DNA from 2 places in the Streptomyces sp. NPDC048417 genome. Region 1 is predicted to be linked to the other one. Evidence: riboswitches for the same ligand, from Rfam matches in the RefSeq annotation. Region 1 holds a riboswitch; the other holds the start of a gene.
What was found. Region 1 has a riboswitch for cobalamin ahead of AB0D59_RS23165 (cobalamin biosynthesis protein). Riboswitches for the same ligand answer to the same signal wherever they lie in the genome.

Region 1 (9,521 bases):
TCAGGAAAGGGCCGCGCGTGCGGGACACATCACATCAAGGGCGTCATCTCATATGAGAGGGGACATCACATCAGAGGCGTGAGGAACCGGCGCAGCCGCTCCTCGTACTGCCGGGGGTCGGCGTTCCACATGGCGCCGTGCGGGGCGTCCGGCACCGTGTGCAGGGCGACGAGGTCGGGGCGCCGGACGGCGAGCCGCCGGGAGTACGTCCAGGGGGCCACCGTGTCGTCCGGGCCGTGGACGATCAGGGTGGGCACGGTGAGTTGCTCCGGGCCGACGGGGTCACCGACGTGGTCGGCGTGCAGGCCGGCGCGGCCCTGGGCGGCGCGCACCGCGAGCGGCAGCAGCGGCCCGGGGGTGTGCCGGGCCTGGGCGAGGGCCCGCAGGGTGGCCTCCCAGCTGAGCACCGGCGAGTCCAGGACCAGCCCGGAGACGCGCTCGCGCAGCGCCGAGTGGGCGGCGGCGCGCAGCGCCATGGTGGCGCCGGTGGACCAGCCGTACAGGACGACACGGCGGGCGCCGTAGCGGACGGCGTAGCGGATCGCCGCGTCCAGGTCGCGCCACTCGCTCTCGCCGAGGTGGTTCAGGCCGTCCGGGGGGCGCGGGGCGCCGAGGTCTCCGCGGTAGGCGAGGGCGAGGACGGGCAGACGCCGGCCGTGCAGGAACCGCATGACGTTCATGGGGAGTTCGCGGGTGGTGCCGAGGCCGTGCACCGCGATCACCCAGGTGTCCCGGTAGCCGGGCACGAACCAGGCGGGCAGCGAACCGAGTTCGCCGGGCAGGTCGACGTCGGCGTGTTCCAGGCCCAGGGCGGCGCCCGGGTTGCCGATGTGGACGTTGGGGGTGAGCCAGACCCTGTCGCCGGTGTCGAGGGTGCCGTGGGTCACGCGCTCCAGCCGCCGTACGACGGTGTCGGGGGTGTGCGCGGCGGACTCCAGGACGGCGCCGACGACCGCGTGCGAGCCGTCGCCGGCCAGGCCGTAGGTGCCGGGGCGCAGCGAGGCGAGGTCCCGGGTGAGGGTGATGCGGTCGGCCGCGGCGCCGTGCACGGTGAGCCGGGGCTCGGTGGGCAGGGGCCGGCCCGGCGGCGCCTTCAGCGCGGCACCACTGGCGAACCGCCCCGCGGCCACGCCGGCCGCGCCGGCGGCGAGTACGGCACCGACGGCGGCGGCCGTGACTTTGACTGGGCGCACCTGTCCAGTGTCGGGGCGGACCGGGACGGCGGCCAGTGGAGGAGGGGCCGCTTGTCGCGCGGGCGGAGCCAAGGAGTCTGGTCAGAGGAAAGCGGGCCCGTCGGGGTTCACCCCGGCTGCTGGCCGTACCCCCGCAGTCGCTCCCCCACCTCCGCCACCTGTTCCGATGACAGCAGGCTCGGGGTCAGGCCGGGGACGGCGGACGCCGTCAGCCACAGGCGGCACATCCACTCCAGTTGGGCCGTGCGGTCGTAGGCCTGGGTCAGGGTGGTGCCGTAGGTGATCGTGCCGTGGTTCTGGAGGAGGCAGCCGGAGCGGTCGGTCAAGGCGCGGAGCATGTTCTCGGCCAACTCCTCGGTGCCGTATGTCGCATACGGGGCAACCCGGACGGCGCCGCCGAGCGCGGCGGACATGTAGTGGATCGCCGGGAGCTCGGGGACGAGCGTCGAGACGGCCGTCGCGTGGACGGCGTGGGTGTGCACGACGGCACCGGCGTCCGTACCGCCGTAGATCGCGAGATGCATCGGCAGTTCGCTGGTCGGGACCAGGGTGCCGAGGACCTGGCGGCCGGCGAGGTCGACGCCCGTCACGTCGTCGGGGGTGAGCCGGTCGTACGGCACGCCCGACGGTGTGACCAGCACGGTGTCGCCGACGCGGACCGAGACGTTGCCGGAGGTGCCGACGACCAGTCCGTCGGCCACCGTGCGGCGGGCGGTGGCCACGAGTTCGCGCCAGGCGCTCGCCTCCTCCGCGCGCACATCCCGCCTTCGCGGCTCCGACACACCCTGTGCGCCGCCGCGTCCGTCCCGTCCGTCACGCTCGTGCCGTCGCTGCTCAGCCATGGCCCGATCCTGTCAGGCAGCGCCCCAACCGGGTTGTACGGCAGGGCACTTTAGGCCGTGCATGCCGAATCCAGTAGAGCGCAAAACGGCACAAAGAGTCCTATTTCATGGCTTGGCCAAAGATCGTCGATGATACGCCGATCTTCCAATAATCTCTGGACGATTTTTCGTACACGTTGCCATTCCGGGGGGAAACATGGCCCGTGACCGCTCTCCGTCGCGCCACCACCGCCACCACCGCCGTCACCACGCCCACGTCCTGGCGGCGGCCGTGGCCGCGCTCGCCCTCGCCGGGGCCGCGACCGCGTTCGCCGGGACAACCGCGTCCGCGGCGAGCCGGCCGAAGGGGCACGACGTCTCCTCGCACCAGAAGAACGTCGACTGGTCGGGCGCCAAGGCGAAAGGCGCCAAGTTCGTCTACATCAAGGCGACCGAGTCCACCACCTACCGCAACCCGTACTTCGGCCGGCAGTACAACGGTTCACGCGAGGCCGGGATCATGCGGGGTGCCTACCACTTCGCCCTGCCGAACAAGTCGTCGGGCGCCCGGCAGGCCGCGTACTTCGCGAGCCATGGCGGCACCTGGACCGCGGACGGCTGGACGCTGCCGCCCGCGCTCGACATCGAGTACAACCCGTACGACAAGAAGCACAGGTGCTACGGGCTGAGCCACTCCACGATGATGCAGTGGATCAAGTCCTTCAGCGACGAGCTGAAGCGGGAGACCGGCCGGCGGCCGGTGATCTACACGACCACCCACTGGTGGAACCTCTGCACCGGCGGCAGCAGCGCCTTCGCCGCGAACCACGCCCTGTGGATCGCCCGCCACGGCTCGGCGGACGCGGGAGCACTGCCGGCCGGATGGTCGCACTGGACCTTCTGGCAGTACGACAACAGCGGCAGCCTGCCGGGTGACCAGAATCTCTTCAACGGGTCGGCGAGCCGGCTGAAGTCGTTCGCCAAGGGCTCCTAGCCAAGGGACGACCGGGCCGCCGGACCGGAAACGGGACGGCGGTCTGATCCGTCCCCGCACGCGCATACCCCGAAGTCGACCACAGACACCACAGAGACCACCTCAGTTCACCTTCCGTTCATCCAGATTGCCTACGGTCCAACGGCCGATGACCTCTATAGATTGTCTGGGTAAATGGAAAACTTCTCGCTGATCCTCGCGATTGTGGTGGTGACCGCACTCGCGTTTGATTTCACGAACGGTTTCCACGACACCGCCAACGCGATGGCCACGACCATCTCGACCGGCGCGCTCAAGCCCAAGGTCGCGGTGGCCATGTCCGCCGCGCTGAACCTGGTGGGCGCCTTCCTCTCCGTGGAGGTCGCCAACACGATCTCCAAGGGCCTCGTCGACGAGAACGGCATCCGCCCCGAGGTCATCTTCGCCGCCCTGGTCGGCGCGATCCTCTGGAACCTGGTGACCTGGCTGGTGGGCCTGCCCTCCAGTTCCTCGCACGCCCTGATGGGCGGTCTGATCGGTGCCACCGTCGCCTCCGCCGGCTTCGGCGCGGTCCACGGCGACGTACTGGTCACCAAGGTCCTGCTCCCGGCGGTCGCCGCCCCCGTCGTCGCGGGCCTCGCGGCGATGCTCTCCACCCGCCTGTCGTACGCGATCGGCAAGAACGCCGACGACAACGCCACCCGCAAGGGCTTCCGCGCCGGCCAGATCGCCTCCGCCGGCCTGGTCTCGCTCGCGCACGGCACCAACGACGCGCAGAAGACGATGGGCATCATCACCCTGGCGCTGGTCGCGGGCGGTGCCGTCGCGCCCGACTCGAACCCTCCCACCTGGGTCATCCTCTCCGCCGGCCTCGCCATCGCGCTCGGCACCTACATCGGCGGCTGGCGCATCATCCGCACCATGGGCAAGGGCCTGACCGACCTCCAGCCGCAGCAGGGCTTCGCCGCCCAGACCAGCGCGGCCACCGCCATCCTGGCCTCCTCCCACCTCGGCTTCTCCCTCTCCACCACGCACGTCGTCTCCGGTTCCGTGATGGGCGCGGGCCTCGGCCGCAAGGGCGGCACGGTCCGCTGGTCCACCGCGACCCGCATGGTGATCGCCTGGGTGCTCACCCTCCCGGCGGCCGCGCTGGTCGGCGCGCTCGCCGAGTCCGTGACGGACCTCGGCGACTGGGGGACGGCGGTCGTCGCCGTCTTCCTCGTCGCCTCCAGCGCCGCGATCTGGAAGCTCTCCCGCCGCGAGGTCGTGGACAGCGCCAACGTCAACGACGCCGACGGCACGGAGCCGGCCGGCGTGGTGACCACGGCGATGGCCGCCGTGACCCCGCCGCCCGCGGGCACGGTGGCCGACGACCTCACCGCCACGATCCCGTCCCCCGCCCCGTCACCCGCGCCGGCCGCCACCGACCCGGCCGCGACCGTCTGACCTCCGAGGAAGAACCGACATGAACATCGACTGGGCAGCCATCGGCTCCGTCTTCGGCGTCAGCCTCGTGGTCACCGTGGGCATGGTGGCCCTCTTCACCCTCGGCATCAAGGGCCTCTCCGCCCGCGAACGCGCCATGGCCCAGGGCAACTCCGCGGCCCTGGCCGTGACCGCCGCCTACCTGTGCTTCGCCGCCTGCGCGGCCGCCGTGGCCTACGGCATCCACCTGATCGTGGCCAAGGCCTGATCGGGGCCAAGGCCTGACCTGGCCGGCCGCTCGCGGCCGGCGAAGGCTCCTCCCCGACCCGCTCGGGAGGAGCCTTCGGCATGCCCCACGGGCCCCGCTGGACCACCGGTGTGGGCCTTCCCACACACTCCCCTCGCAGGTCAACGGCAAGTTGACGGGTCTTCCGGGGGCGTGGTGGACTTCCGGTGCCAAGTACGGCGGCAAGAGAGGAAGCCGGTGCGAATCCGGCGCGGTCCCGCCACTGTCACCGGGGTAGCAATCCCCGGGAGCCAGGAACTCTCACCGCCGGTCTCGTCGAACCAGGGCGTGGACACCCTGAGTGAGGACATATCGCCATGCGCGGCTGCCGTTCGAGGTTGAGTACCCGGCCCCTCCCCGCCCCCGCGGCGGGCTGAGCCGATGGGTGCCGGTCGCGTCTTCGCGTACGGCGCCGCCGCCGGCCTTCTCGGCGATCTGCTGCTCGGCGATCCGCGCCGAGGGCATCCGGTCGCCGCGTTCGGCCGGGCGGCCGGGGCCGTCGAACGGGTGCTGTGGCGGGACCACCGCGGGTGGGGCACGCTGCACACCGCGGTGTGCGCCGGCGGCGCCGTGACGCTGGGCGCCCTGGCCCAACGGCTCGTACGACCGTCCACCGCCGCGTCCGTCGCGCTCACCGCGACCGCCACCTGGGCCGTCGTCGGGGGCACTTCACTCGCCCGTGAGGCCGGTGCCATCGGGCGCGCCCTGGAGACGAGGGACGTCGACGCCGCGCGGGCCCGGCTGCCGCATCTGTGCGGACGGGACCCGCAGGCCCTGGACGCCGACGGGATCGCCCGGGCGGTCGTGGAGTCCGTCGCCGAGAACACCAGTGACGCGGTCGTGGGTGCGCTGGTGTGGGGGGCCGTGGGCGGAGTGCCGGGGCTGCTCGGGTTCCGGGCCGTCAACACCCTGGACGCCATGGTGGGTCACAGGTCGGCCCGGTACCGGCGGTACGGATGGGCCTCGGCGCGGCTGGACGACCTGGCGGGGTGGCCGGGGGCACGGCTCACCGCCGTACTGGCCGCCGTCGCCGGAGATGACACCAAGGGGGCCGTACGGGCCTGGCGGGCTGACGCGGCGAAGCACCCGAGTCCCAACGCCGGGCCGGTGGAGGCATCGTTCGCGGGGGCGCTGGGAGTACGGCTCGGCGGGACCCTGTCGTACGGCGGCCGGGTCGAGCATCGGCCCGTGTTGAACGGGGAGGGGCGTGCGGTGGAAGTCACGGACATCGAGCGGGCGGTGCGGTTGTCACGGCGGGTGGGATGGCTGGCGTTCGGGGCCGGCGCGGCCGGGGCCCTGCTGCGGGGGGCGCTCTCGCGGCGACCGGCACAGCGGTCGGGGGGTGCGTCATGAACGGCGGCGGTCTCCTCGTGGCCGGTACCACCTCCGACGCCGGGAAGAGTGTGGTCACCGCCGGTATCTGCCGGTGGCTGGTGCGACAGGGCGTCAAGGTCGCGCCGTTCAAGGCGCAGAACATGTCCCTCAACTCCTTCGTCACGCGCGAGGGCGCCGAGATCGGGCGGGCGCAGGCCATGCAGGCACAGGCCTGCCGCATCGAGCCGACCGCGCTGATGAACCCCGTGCTGCTCAAGCCGGGCGGCGAGCAGAGCAGCCAGGTCGTGCTGCTCGGGAAGCCGGTCGGTGAGCTGAGTGCGCGCGGCTACCACGGCGGACGGCAGCAGAAGCTGCTCGGGACCGTGCTCGACTGTCTCGCCGAGTTGCGGGGCACGTATGACGCGGTGATCTGTGAGGGGGCCGGCAGTCCGGCGGAGATCAACCTGCGCCGGACCGACATCGTGAACATGGGGATCGCGCGTAACGCGCGGCTTCCGGTGCTCGTCGTCGGCGACATCGACCGCGGGGGCGTGTTCGCGTCCTTCTTCGGCACCGTCGCCCTGCTCTCGCCGGAGGACCAGGCCCTCGTCGCCGGGTTCCTCGTCAACAAGTTCCGGGGCGACGTCTCCCTGCTGGAGCCCGGCCTCGACATGCTGCACGGCCTCACCGGGCGGCATACGTACGGCGTGCTCCCCTTCCGGCACGGGCTCGGGATCGACGAGGAGGACGGGCTGAGGGTCTCCCTGCGCGGGACCGTCCGCGAGTCGAACACGGCCCCGCCCGTCGGCGCGGATGTGCTGCGGGTCGCCGTCTGCGCCGTCCCCCTGATGTCCAACTTCACGGACGTGGACGCGCTGGCCGCCGAACGGGGCGTCGTGGTGCGGTTCGTGGACCGGCCCGAGGAACTCGCCGACGCCGATCTCGTCGTGATCCCGGGGACCCGGGGGACGGTCCGGGCCCTGGAGTGGCTGCGGGAGCGGGGGCTCGCGGACGCGCTGCGGCGCAGGGCCGCCGAGGGGCGGCCGGTACTCGGCATCTGCGGCGGCTTCCAGGTCCTCGGGGAGCACATCGAGGACGAGGTCGAGAGCCGGCGCGGGCGGGTGGCCGGTCTCGGGGTACTGCCCGTACGGGTGCGGTTCGCCCGGGAGAAGACCCTCACCCGGCCCGTCGGCGAGGCCCTCGGCGAGCGGGCCGAGGGGTACGAGATCCATCACGGGGTCGCCGAAGTCACCGGAGGGGAATCCTTCTTGGACGGCTGCCGGGTCGGGCAGACCTGGGGTACCCACTGGCACGGCTCCCTGGAGTCGGACGGTTTCCGGCGGGCCTTCCTGCGCGAGGTGGCGGCCGCCGCGGGCCGCCGGTTCGTGCCGGCCCCCGACACCTCGTTCGCCGCGCTGCGCGAGGAGCAGCTCGACCGGCTCGGCGACCTGATCGAACAGCACGCGGACACCGACGCGCTCTGGCGGCTCATCGAGTCGGGCGCGCCGCAAGGACTGCCCTTCATTCCACCGGGAGCGCCCGCATGAGCACTGTGTTGTTGTTGTCGACCGCCGACACCGATCTGCTGGCGGCCCGGGCCGCCTCCGGTGCCGACTACCGGATCGGCAATCCGACGCGCGTCGATGTCACGGAGGAGCTGCCCGCGCTGATCGAGGGCGCGGACATCGCCGTCGTCCGGCTGCTCGGCGGCAAGCGGGCCTGGGAGGACGGGCTCGCCGCGCTCCGGGCGTCCGGTGTGCCGACCGTGCTCCTGGGCGGCGAGACCGTGCCGGACGCCGAGTTGATGGCCGAGTCGTCGGTGCCGGCCGGTGTGGTCGCGGAGGCGCTGCGCTACCTCGTCGAGGGCGGCCCCGCGAACCTGCTGGAGCTGTCCCGGTTCCTGTCCGACACCGTGCTGCTGACCGGCGAGGGGTTCGCCGAGCCGCAGAAGATGCCCGAGTTCGGGGTGCACGGCTCCTACGAGGTCCGGGCCGGCCGCCCCACGGTCGGGGTGCTCTTCTACCGGGCCCACGAACTGAGCGGCAACACCGCCTTCGTGGACACCCTGTGCGAGGCGATCGAGGCGCGGGGCGCCAACGCCCTTCCGGTGTACTGCGGTTCGCTGCGTGGGGCGGACGCCGGGCTGTACGAGATCCTCGCCGGGGCCGACGCGCTGGTCGCCACCGTGCTGGCGGCCGGCGGCACCCACGCCTCGCAGGCCTCGGCCGGCGGTGACGAGGAGGCCTGGGACATCGGGGCGCTCGCCGATCTGGACGTCCCGGTGCTGCAGGGCCTCTGCCTGACCTCCTCCCGGCAGGCCTGGGACGGGTCCGACGCCGCCCTCTCCCCCATGGACGCGGCCATGCAGGTCGCCATCCCGGAGTTCGACGGCCGTCTGATCACGGTGCCGTTCTCCTTCAAGGAGCAGGGCGACGACGGAGCCGACGTCCCGGTGTACGTCGCCGACCCCGAGCGGGCCGGACGGGTGGCCGGGATCGCCGTGCGGCACGCACGGTTGAAGCACAAGCCGAACGCCGACAAGAAGCTCGCGCTGGTCTTCACCGCCTATCCGACCAAGCACTCGCGCGTCGGCAACGCGGTCGGGCTCGACACCCCTGCCTCGGCGGTACGCGTGCTGGACGCGCTGCGGGATGCCGGGTACGGGGTCGAGGGACACCCCGACAACGGGGACGAGTTGATCCACCGGCTCATCAACGCCGGTGGCCACGACGTCGAATGGCTCACCGAGGAGCAGCTGGCCGCCGCGCCCGCGCGGGTGCCGCTCGCCGACTACCGGGCGTGGTTCGACCAGCTGGACCCGGACCTCAGGGGAGGCATGCTGGAGGCGTGGGGCGAGCCGCCGGGCAGCCTGTACGTGGACGGCGACGACATCGTCCTCGCCTCCCTCCAGTTCGGGAACGTCGTCGTGATGATCCAGCCGCCGCGCGGCTTCGGCGAGAACCCGATCGCGATCTACCACGACCCGGACATGCCGCCGTCGCACCACTACCTGGCGGCCTACCGGTGGCTCGAGAACTCTTTCGGCGCGGACGCGGTCGTGCACATGGGCAAGCACGGCACGATGGAGTGGCTGCCCGGCAAGGGGCTCGGGCTGAGCGCCGGCTGCGCGCCGGACGCGGTCCTCGGCGAGCTGCCCCTGATCTACCCGTTCATCGTCAACGACCCCGGCGAGGGCACCCAGGCCAAGCGGCGCGGGCACGCCACCGTCGTCGACCATCTGGTCCCGCCGATGGCCCGCGCCGACACCTACGGCGACCTGGCCAAGCTGGAGCAGCTGCTCGACGAGTACGCGCTGGTCTCCGACCTGGACCCGACGAAGGCACCGGCCGTGCGGGCGCAGATCTGGACGCTGGTCAAGGCGGCCGAGCTCCACCACGACCTGCATGTGGACGACCAGCCGGACGACGCCGACTTCGACGAGTTCGTCATGCACATCGACGGCTACCTGTGCGAGATCAAGGACGTGCAGATCCGCGACGGTCTGCACA
Region 2 (9,521 bases), on a different contig from region 1:
CCCGACCGCACGACGGGCGTCCTCGGCGTGGTCTACCTGCTGTTCAACGAGGGCTACGCGGCCACGGCCGGCGCCGACCTGATGCGGACCGGCCTGTGTGCCGAGGCCGTCCGGCTGGCCCGACTGCTGGCCCGGCTGATGCCCGACGAGCCGGAGGTCGTCGGGCTGCTCGCGCTCCTGCTGCTGCACGACGCGCGCCGGGACACCCGGGTGGACGCGGCCGGCGACCTGGTGACCCTGGAGGACCAGGACCGCACGGCATGGGACCGCGCCGAGATCGACGAGGGCGCCGCTCTCCTGGAGGGCGCCCTGCGCCGCGGCCGCCCCGGCCCGTACCAGATCCAGGCGGCCGTGGCAGCCTGCCACGCCACCGCGGCGACCGCCGCCGACACCGACTGGGCGGACATCGCCGGCCTCTACGGCGAACTCCAGCAGTACGTCCCCTCGGCCGTGGTCCGCCTCAACCGCGCGGTCGCCGTGGGCATGGCCGAGGGCGGGGAGGCGGGGCTGGCGCTGGTGGCGGAGCTGGAGGCGCAGGACGACCTGACCGGTTACCACCTGTTGCCGGCGACCCGCGCCGACCTGCTGCGCCGTATGGGGCGCAGCCGGGAGGCGGCCGAATCGTACGCGCGGGCTCTGGAGTTGGTGGAGAACGCGGCGGAGCGCAGGTTCCTGGAGAAGCGGCTCACGGAGTGCCGGTCCGGGTAGGTACCGGGGGCTCGCCGCAGGCTCCGGCCGGGGGTTGCCCCCACTCCGGATGCGGCAGCCCTCCGGATGATCGCGGGCCGGACCGAGCCTGGCGTGATGATCCATGGCAACCTTCTCCGTGAAGTCCGCCCTGGCGTTATCGGTGGCAGCGCTTGTGCTGGTGCCCGCTCCGGTGGCCACCGCACGGTCGTCACCTCCGGGCCCGTCCGGGCGCTGTGGTACCCATGTCGACGTCCGCGGGGTGCCGTACGTCACCACCCGGAACACGGCGACGGACATAGCGACGACTCCGGACCGTCCCGGCAAGGGGCGGCCCGGGGTGTCCGCGGCGACGCCCTCGGGCGTGGGCACCGGCCGGGTCCGCGCCAGCACCGGCGCCCCAGTGGCGTCGCGTGCGGCGAGCACCGCCGTCGGGCGCCGGAGGCGGTGGTCCAGCCGGTCCGGCCACCGCCTCCAGCACGGGGCGTCAGCCGCCGAGCGCGGCCATCACCACCGCCTTGGCCTCCTCCTGTACCCGGGTCAGGTGGTCGGGCCCCTGGAACGACTCGGCGTAGATCTTGTACACGTCCTCGGTCCCGGACGGGCGGGCCGCGAACCAGGCGTTCTCCGTGGTCACCTTGATGCCGCCGATCGCCGCGCCGTTGCCCGGCGCCTCGGTGAGCACCCCGGTGACCGGTTCGCCGGCCAGCGTCTCGGCGGTGACCTGGGCCGGCGAGAGCTTGGCGAGGAGGGCCTTCTCCTCGCGGGTCGCCGGGGCGTCGATGCGGGCGTAGGCGGGCTCGCCGAAGCGGGCGGTCAGGTCGGCGTAGTGCTCGGACGGGGTCTTGTCCGTCACAGCCGTGATCTCGGAGGCGAGCAGGGCGAGCAGGATGCCGTCCTTGTCGGTCGTCCACACCGAGCCGTCCCGGCGCAGGAAGGAGGCGCCGGCCGACTCCTCGCCGCCGAACCCGATGGCGCCGCTGACCAGTCCGTCGACGAACCACTTGAACCCGACCGGGACCTCGACCAGTTGACGGCCGAGGTCGGCGGCGACCCGGTCGATCATCGAGGAGGAGACGAGGGTCTTGCCGATGCCGGCGCTCGTCGCCCACTGCTCGCGGTGGCGGTAGAGGTAGGAGATGGCGACGGCCAGGTAGTGGTTGGGGTTCAGCAGGCCGGCGTCGCGGGTGACGATGCCGTGCCGGTCGGCGTCCGCGTCATTGCCGGTGGCGACCCGGAACTCGTCCCGCTTCTCGATCAGCGAGGCCATCGCGTACGGCGAGGAGCAGTCCATGCGGATCTTGCCGTCCCAGTCCAGCGTCATGAACCGCCAGGTGGGGTCGGTGTACGGGTTGACCACGGTGAGGTCGAGGCTGTGCCGTTCGGCGATCCGGCCCCAGTAGGCGACGGAGGCACCGCCGAGCGGGTCGGCGCCGATGCGCAGCCCGGACGCCCGGACCGCGTCGAGGTCGAGCACGCTGGGCAGGTCGTCGACGTACACGCCCATGAAGTCGTACCGGCCGGTGGTGGGCGCGGCCAGCGCGCGCTCGTAGGGAAGGCGCTGTACGTCCTTCATCCCGTCGGCGATGATCCGGTTGGCGCGGTCCTGGATCCAGGAGGTGGCGTCCGAGGCGGCCGGGCCGCCGCTCGGCGGGTTGTACTTGAAGCCGCCGTCGGCGGGCGGGTTGTGCGAGGGGGTGACCACGACGCCGTCCGCGAGTCCCGTCGTACGGCCGCGGTTGTGGGTGAGGATGGCGTGCGAGACGGCGGGGGTCGGCGTGTAGCCGTCGGCGCTGTCGATCAGGACGGTGACGCCGCCCGCGGCGAACACCTCCAGGGCGGTGACCTTGGCGGGCTCGGACAAGGCGTGGGTGTCGGCGCCCAGGAAGAGGGGGCCGTCGGTGCCCTGGCCGCTCCGGTACTCGCAGATGGCCTGGCTGGTGGCCGCGATGTGGTCCTCGTTGAACGCGGTCGTCAGCGACGATCCGCGGTGCCCCGAGGTGCCGAACGCCACCCGCTGGGCCGGGTCGGCCGGGTCGGGGTGCAGTGCGTAGTACGCCGTGACCAGCCGGGCCACGTCGACGAGGTCCTCCGGAGCCGCCGGCCGGCCCGCTCGCTCATGCGGCATGAGTCCACTTCCTCCGCAGTCGTTGATCGATCGCTGGACGCCCATCTTTCCTTGTCAGCGGCGGTGGACGCGAGTGCGGCACCGGCGCCGTCGCCGAAGACACGGCGGGTTCACGGCTGGTTCACATCAGCCGCAGCGCTCCCGGGGCGCGCTGCTCGAAGACGCCGAGCAGCCAGTCGAAGGCGGTGGCCCCGCGTCCGGGCAAGGGCCTCGGCCAACTCCGCGGCGACGGCGGCCCGGTTGGACGGGTGGCAGCGGGCGAGCCGGATCTCCAGTTGGCGGGCGGTCTCCGGGTGGCCCAGACGGGCCCGGGACGTCTCGTGGTCGTGCCACTCGAAGACGAAGTCATGGTCGTCGGGGGTGCCGAAGCCGCCGCTGAGGCAGTCGGCGAGGGCGTCGGGATTCCGGCCGAAACAGCCGCCGGGCCCGTTGACCGCCTCACCGGTCACCCGCCAGAAGTCCTCCAGCGTCGCGATCCCGGTGCCGTCCAGTACAGAGGTCGCCGTCACGGCCCGCAGGATACGGCGGTCGTCCGGACGGGAGTGGGCGGTCGGCCGAACGGCTCCCCGACAGGCGCGGCGGACGTTTTGGAGAGCCTGCGACGGAACATACTGAACATCAGTCAACTCCCGCGCCCCGGACACTCACGAGAGGCCGCACCGTGGAGAGCAACACCCACGGCTCAGGCCGCGGTGTCCACGCCGATGGGTGTCAGGTGGCCGGGGTGCGGTGGCGGCGGATCAGGTCCGCTATCGCGCAGCGCAGGCACTCGGCGTCCGGCGCACCGCCCGCGCCCGGTGCGGCCCGGCACTCCGGCGACGGCCGGCCGGCCGGCTCGTGGCGGTCCGTCTCACGGCGGTCCGCCGGGTCGCTGACCAGGTTCTCCAGTTCGTTCAGGAGCTGTTCGGTCCGCTTCACCTGCTGGGCGAGCACCCGTACCCGGGCGCTCTGGCCGCCGATCTGCCGGCGGCTGGCGGTCAGTCGCTCGTACTCGCGGACGGTGAGTGCGACGGCCTCGTGGCCGCCGAGGGTGATGCGGCGTGGCTGGGGGTGTCTGGCCACTCGGGTCCTCCGCTCCTCGCCCGGCTCGTCTCCGCCCGAAGGGTCGGTTTCCGGAGAACGCGAGAGGGCCCCCGGTTCCGGAGGGCCCTCTCGTGTCGTGAATCGTTCAGTGTGCGGCGGGAACCGTCCGCCCGGCCGGGGCCGTCGCCGGCCGGGGGTTGAGCTGCCGTTCGGCCAACTCGCCGAAGAGCAGGCCGAATCCGCCCCACAGCACCAGTTGGATGGCCAGCGCGGAGAGCCGGAACCGCCACAGCAGGGTGGCCGGGAAGTCCGTCGGCACCTCGTTGATGGCCGGCAGGAACTGGTACGCCAGCCCGATGACGACCGCGAACGCGGCCATCGCGGCCATGGTCGCCCACCAGGTGCCGAGGCTCGGCCCAAGCCGCTTGCCCAGGATGGTCGCGGCGACCGCCAGCAGCACGCTGAGCACCATCATCAGGAAGTACAGCGTGGTCCGCTTGCCGATGGTGTCCGGGTCGCCCACCGACGGCGGGTTGGCCGGGTACTTCAGGAACGGCACCACGTACACGGCGAGCAGCGCGCAGCCGGACAGCAGCAGCGCCGTCGCCCGCGGCGAGAAGCGGCCGACGCGGCCCAGGGCGAAGCAGTAGGCGAGGGCCGCGATGCCGCCGAAGGCGACCCCGTAGACCAGCACACCGGTGGCCAGGCCGGCGGTGGACTGGAGCGAGCGGGAGACGACCTCCATCTCGTGCTCGTGCGAGTGGGCGTCCTCGAAGCTGATCGCCTTGTCGACGTTCGGCTCACCGAGGAGATAGGCGGCGACCAGGGCGAGCACGCCGGCGGCCAGGCCGGCGAGCATGCCCCGCACCAGGAGGTTTCTTACCGTTGCGGAGTTCATGAGGGTGGGGCGTCCCTTACGTCAGTGGCAGGGGAAGCCGAGGAGGTGGCGGGCGTCATGCACCCACTCGTGGACGTCCGTGCCGTTGAACACGGAGGTGGCGCCCTGCTCGGCGCCGACGAAGTAGAGCAGGATGAGCATGAGGATGCCGAAGAAGACCGCCCAGGGAGCTATCGCACTCAGCGGCAGCTTGGCGGGAACGACGGGGGTGGTGGCTGTCGGCTGCGCGACGGTCTGCGCCATGGCAGAACCTCCTCTGGGAGTTCGCGTCCCATCTCGGTGGTGCACTGGACGACGGCTACGGGTCTGACTCACGAGCTCCCGGGGGCTCTCGCATACAGTGGCGCGACCGTGCCGGACTCCCACCGGCTTCCGTTCTGGCGTCGTCGATATCGGACAGACCGTACCGCGTGTCAGGGGCACGGCCAAGACCGCCCCACCAGGCGTGATCTTCATCTCGCGCCTGGTGGCCGGTTCTGGGCGTGAAGGGACGGCGGTGACGGAACTCGGCGGGGCGCCTGCCGGTCCAGGTGGCCCTGCGGCCGTATCTCCTCGATGTCGGCGCCGGCCGCGAACGCCTTCGGCGGCCCTTCGCCGACCCGGTGATCACCCCGCATCCGCGGTCCGGGTCCCGGTCCGGGTCGGCCGGACCGGCCGGAACCGGGTCGAGCACCGGGCAGTTGACGTCCGCGACGGCGTCCGGGGCGCAGGTGGGGGCTCCAGGCCGGGGCCGGGGGTGACCACGAGGTCGTATCCGCGCACCCGATGGCCGGCCTTGGCCAGGTTGACGGCCATGGGGGCGCCCAGGTGCCCGAGTCCGATGAACGTGCCGGTACGGTTCAGCAGGCCGCATCCCTGCTGCTTCCGGGGCCGGCCAGCCCGAGTTCACGCTCGCCGAGCGGAGTGAAGAACCGGTCCACGTCGGCGTCGGTGACCTCGGCGAGGGTGGCCGGGGACCAGCGTGGGTTCCGGTCCTTGTCGATGATCTGGGCGCGGATGCCCTCCACCAGGTCGGGGGCGGACAGGGCGGCGCAGGAGACGCGGTACTCCTGGTCGAGGACCCGCTCCAGCGGGCCGAGCCGCCGGGCCCGGCGCATCGCCGCCAGGGTGACTTTCAGAGAGGTAGGCGACTTGGTGAGCAGGGTCTCCGCCGCCTCCTTCGCCGCCGGGTCGCCGTGGGCGAGCAGCCGCCGGACGATCTCCTCGAGGGTGTCGGCGGCGTAGCAGGCGTCGATCCACTCCCGGTGGCGGGCGAGTTCGCCCTCCGGCGCCGGTCGTACATGCCGGGTGAGCGCCTCGTGCACGGGCCGGTCGGCGAGGTCGGCGATCAGCCGCTCGGTCCTGTCCGACGGGACACAGTGGTCGGCGAGTCCGCACAACAGGGCGTCCGCGGCGCCGATCTGAGCTCCTGTCAGCGCGAGGTGGGTGCCCAGTTCGCCCGGGGCGAGGGCGAGCAGGTAGGTCCCGCCGACATCGGGGACGAAGCCGATGCCGGTCTCCGGCATCGCGATCCGGGAGCGCTCGGTGACGATCCGGACGCTGCCGTGCGCGGAGACGCCGACGCCGCCGCCCATGACGATGCCGTCCATGATCGCGACGTAGGGCTTGGGGTAGCGGGCGATCCGGGCGTTGAGGTGGTACTCGTCGCGCCAGAACTCCGCCGACGCGGTGCCGCCCCCGGCGCGCGCGTCCTCGTAGATGCTCCGGATGTCACCGCCCGCGCACAGGCCGCGCTCCCCCGCGCCGGTGATGACGACGGTCTCGACGGCCGGGTCGTGCTCCCAGCCGGTGAGCGCCTCGTCGATGGAGCGGACCATGGCGTGGGACAGGGCGTTGAGGGCCTTGGGCCGGTTCAGGGTGAGGCGGGCCGCCCGGCCGGCGGTGTGGAGCAGGACGTCGCTCATCCGAACGCCTCCATGAGGCCGCGGGCCACGATGACGCGCATGATCTCGTTGGTTCCTTCCAGGATCTGGTGGACCCGCAGGTCACGGACGATCTTCTCGATACCGTACGCGTTGCGGCAGCTGTAGCCGCCGTGCAGGTGGAGCGCGCGGTCGGCAGGGTGGGCGGCGACCGACGAACACCGGCCGGCCTCTGTCACGCCGCATCCACGCGGTGGCCAACCCGCGCAAGCTGACGCGCCTCGACGAGCCGACCGAACTCACCCGCTAGGGCCTGTCTGACAATTCCCGTCGTCGCCCGGAGGGCGGCCTCGCGGCGTCAGGTGCGTGCTCTCGCCGTGCCGGGCGTAGGCCCTCGTACTGGACGTACTTGGGTCTGCGCCCGGTGCGTCGAGAGCACGTGCATGGCGTCGTGGGGCAGACGGGAATTGTCAGACAGGCCCTGGGCCGGCGTGTTCCCGGCGGGCGACGCCGGGAACACCGGTCCGCGGAGGCTACGCACGCGGTTCGTCACGGCCGTTGTATCCGCGATGGTGGTCATGGCAGGTGGCGGCAGGAGACCGGGCCGGTCCGCCGGGTGCACCGCCACGGCCAAGGCTGGACGGCACCGAACGCCACCTCCGTCACGAGGAAGAGCCACAGCAGCCGCGTGGCACCATGGCCCAGCGCGTACGCCTGCCACAGGGCGAACAGGGCGCGCGCCGCGCCGTCGAACAGGCCGGCCGAGGCGCTGTCCGCGCTGTTCGAGGAGAAGATCCGGGTCGTCGACGCGCGCATCGCCGAATGCGCGGCCCTGTGGACCGATCTCGAAGCCCGCGTCGGCACCGGATGCCCGTGCGGGCGGTGGAGCAGACGGGCCGAGGGCCGGCGTGGGGTGCTCGGCGTCGGAGGAGCCGTGGCGTCAGTCGTCGGGGATTGCGGATCCGCGGAGCGCGGGCACGGCCCGCTTCCCGCCCGGCCGCGGCGGTCCGTACGGCGCGCCGGTACCCGCGCCTTCTTCAGGATGGTCCAGCCCGGCACCGACCGGGGGGCTCTTCGGAAGGTCCGGTGAACCGGCAGGGAACTCTTGGTCATGGGTTTCTCTGGACGGCCGTTCGAGTGCGAAGTCCTGCCTAGCATGAGGCGATCACGAACGGTACGAACCCAGGAGCTCGGGATGGTGTGGTCCGGCCTCGGCTGGAGGTCGTTGCGTCCCTGGGCGGTCGTCGCGGTCGCTGTCGTATGCCTGGTGGCCGGAGTCCTGGCGCTCACGCACGACTCACGCCCCGCACAGGCCGACCCGGCCGCCCTGCCGCACACCACGGTGGAGGTGTCCGCCAGCCGCTGCGGCCGCGGCTGGAGCACACCCACCCCTGGGATCCAGGTCTTCGACCTGCGCAACCCGGCCGACGGCCCCGCCGAGGTCTTCCTGGAGGACCCGAAGAGCCAGGCCGTCTACGGCGAGGTGGAGGACATCGGCCCCGGCACCACCCGGGAACTCACCGTCCGCCTCGGCAAGGGCACCTACGCGTTCATGTGCGTCCCCGACGACGCCGACGCCGTCACCGGGCCCACGGTCCGCGTCACCAGGGGGCGCAGCGGGCCGGCCGCGGCCCCGGTCACCGAGCACGATCTGATCCCGCCGGCGCTCACCTACCAGAAGTGGATCGGCAGCGGCCTGTCCGACGTCGTACGGCTGACGACGACGCTGCGGGAGGCGATCGACGGCGGCGACCTCGCCGCCGCCCGTACCGACTGGCTGCCGGCGCACCTGGAGTACGAGCGGCTGGGCGCGGCGTACGACGCCTTCGGGGACGCGGACGGCGCGATCAACGGCACGGACGCGGGCCTGCCCGGCGGGGTGCACGACAAGGACTTCACAGGCTTCCACCGCATCGAGTACGGCCTGTGGCACGGCGAGTCCAAAAACGGCCTGCGCGGCCCGGCGGCCGACCTGGTAAAGGCGGTCACCGCGCTCCGCGACGACTGGGCACAGACCCGGATGGACCCCGCCCAGCTGGGGCTGCGGGCGCACGAGATCCTGGAGAACACGGTGCAGTTCGAGCTGACCGGTCGCACCGACTACGGCAGCGGCAGCAACCTCGCCACCGCCCGCGCCAACCTGGACGGCACGGTGCAGGTGATGTCCCGGCTGCACCCGCTGCTGACCACCCGGTACGCCGGTCTGTCCGGCCTGGAGGACGAACTGGACCGGGCCGGGAAGACGCTCGACGGTTTCGAGCACGACGGCACCTGGACACCCCTGGGGCAGCTGGGCCACCGGCAGCGCGAGAACGTCGACGCGGCGCTCGGGGACCTGGTGGAACGGCTGGCGTCGGCGGCGACCCTGTGCGATCCGCGGAGGACGGTGTGAGCACCGACAAGACGACGGGCAAGGGCGGGGTCGGCCGCCGCGGCTTCCTGCGGGGCGCGGCGCTCGCGGGCGCGGGGCTGGCCGCCGGCGGCGCGGCCGCCCCGATCACCGACTCCACCGCGGCGACGCCGGCCATCGCGCCCTTCCACGGCGCCCGTCAGCGGTCCGCGATCGCGGCGCCGCGCCGGACCACCGTCTTCACCTCGCTCGACGTCACCGCCCAGAACCGCGCCGACCTGACCGACCTGCTGCGCACGCTCACCGAACGCGCCCGCTTCCTGACCTCCGGCGGCACCCCCGACCCGGTGGGCGTCACCGCGCCGCCCGCCGACTCCGGCGTCCTCGGCGAGGAACTGCCGTCCCGGGCGCTGGCGGTGACCGTCGGCGTCGGCGCCTCGCTCTTCGACGACCGGTACGGGCTCGGGAAACTGCGACCCCGCCGGCTGACCACGATGCCGGCCTTCCCCGACGACGATCTCAGGCCCGAGTGGTGCCACGGCGACCTCAGTTTGCAGTTGCACGCGGACGACA

Region 2: linked by a shared signal. The riboswitch ahead of AB0D59_RS12105 (CbtB-domain containing protein) and the one ahead of AB0D59_RS23165 (cobalamin biosynthesis protein) in region 1 are both predicted to bind cobalamin.

The regions. Positions count from the first base shown of each region.
Region 1 covers NZ_JBEZKI010000014.1:193,302-202,822, reverse strand. The annotation lists gene AB0D59_RS23190 (alpha/beta fold hydrolase) at 66-1,193, opposite strand; gene AB0D59_RS23185 (class II aldolase/adducin family protein) at 1,301-2,035, opposite strand; gene AB0D59_RS23180 (lysozyme) at 2,232-3,008, shown strand; gene AB0D59_RS23175 (inorganic phosphate transporter) at 3,183-4,433, shown strand; gene AB0D59_RS23170 (hypothetical protein) at 4,453-4,680, shown strand; cobalamin riboswitch at 4,839-4,979, shown strand; gene AB0D59_RS23165 (cobalamin biosynthesis protein) at 5,080-6,051, shown strand; gene AB0D59_RS23160 (cobyric acid synthase) at 6,048-7,559, shown strand; gene cobN (cobaltochelatase subunit CobN) at 7,556-9,521, shown strand, end outside.
Region 2 covers NZ_JBEZKI010000006.1:238,793-248,313, reverse strand. The annotation lists gene AB0D59_RS12130 (RNA polymerase sigma factor) at 1-708, shown strand, start outside; gene pgm (phosphoglucomutase (alpha-D-glucose-1,6-bisphosphate-dependent)) at 1,175-2,815, opposite strand; partial or broken gene AB0D59_RS12120 (barstar family protein) at 2,937-3,324, opposite strand; gene AB0D59_RS12115 (hypothetical protein) at 3,527-3,877, opposite strand; gene AB0D59_RS12110 (CbtA family protein) at 3,984-4,736, opposite strand; gene AB0D59_RS12105 (CbtB-domain containing protein) at 4,758-4,979, opposite strand; cobalamin riboswitch at 5,016-5,156, opposite strand; partial or broken gene AB0D59_RS12100 (NAD(P)-binding domain-containing protein) at 5,478-5,579, opposite strand; gene AB0D59_RS12095 (enoyl-CoA hydratase/isomerase family protein) at 5,576-6,640, opposite strand; gene AB0D59_RS12090 (acyl-CoA dehydrogenase family protein) at 6,637-6,837, opposite strand; partial or broken gene AB0D59_RS12085 (hypothetical protein) at 7,175-7,357, opposite strand; partial or broken gene AB0D59_RS12080 (MerR family transcriptional regulator) at 7,359-7,472, shown strand; gene AB0D59_RS12075 (EfeM/EfeO family lipoprotein) at 7,794-8,990, shown strand; gene efeB (iron uptake transporter deferrochelatase/peroxidase subunit) at 8,987-9,521, shown strand, end outside.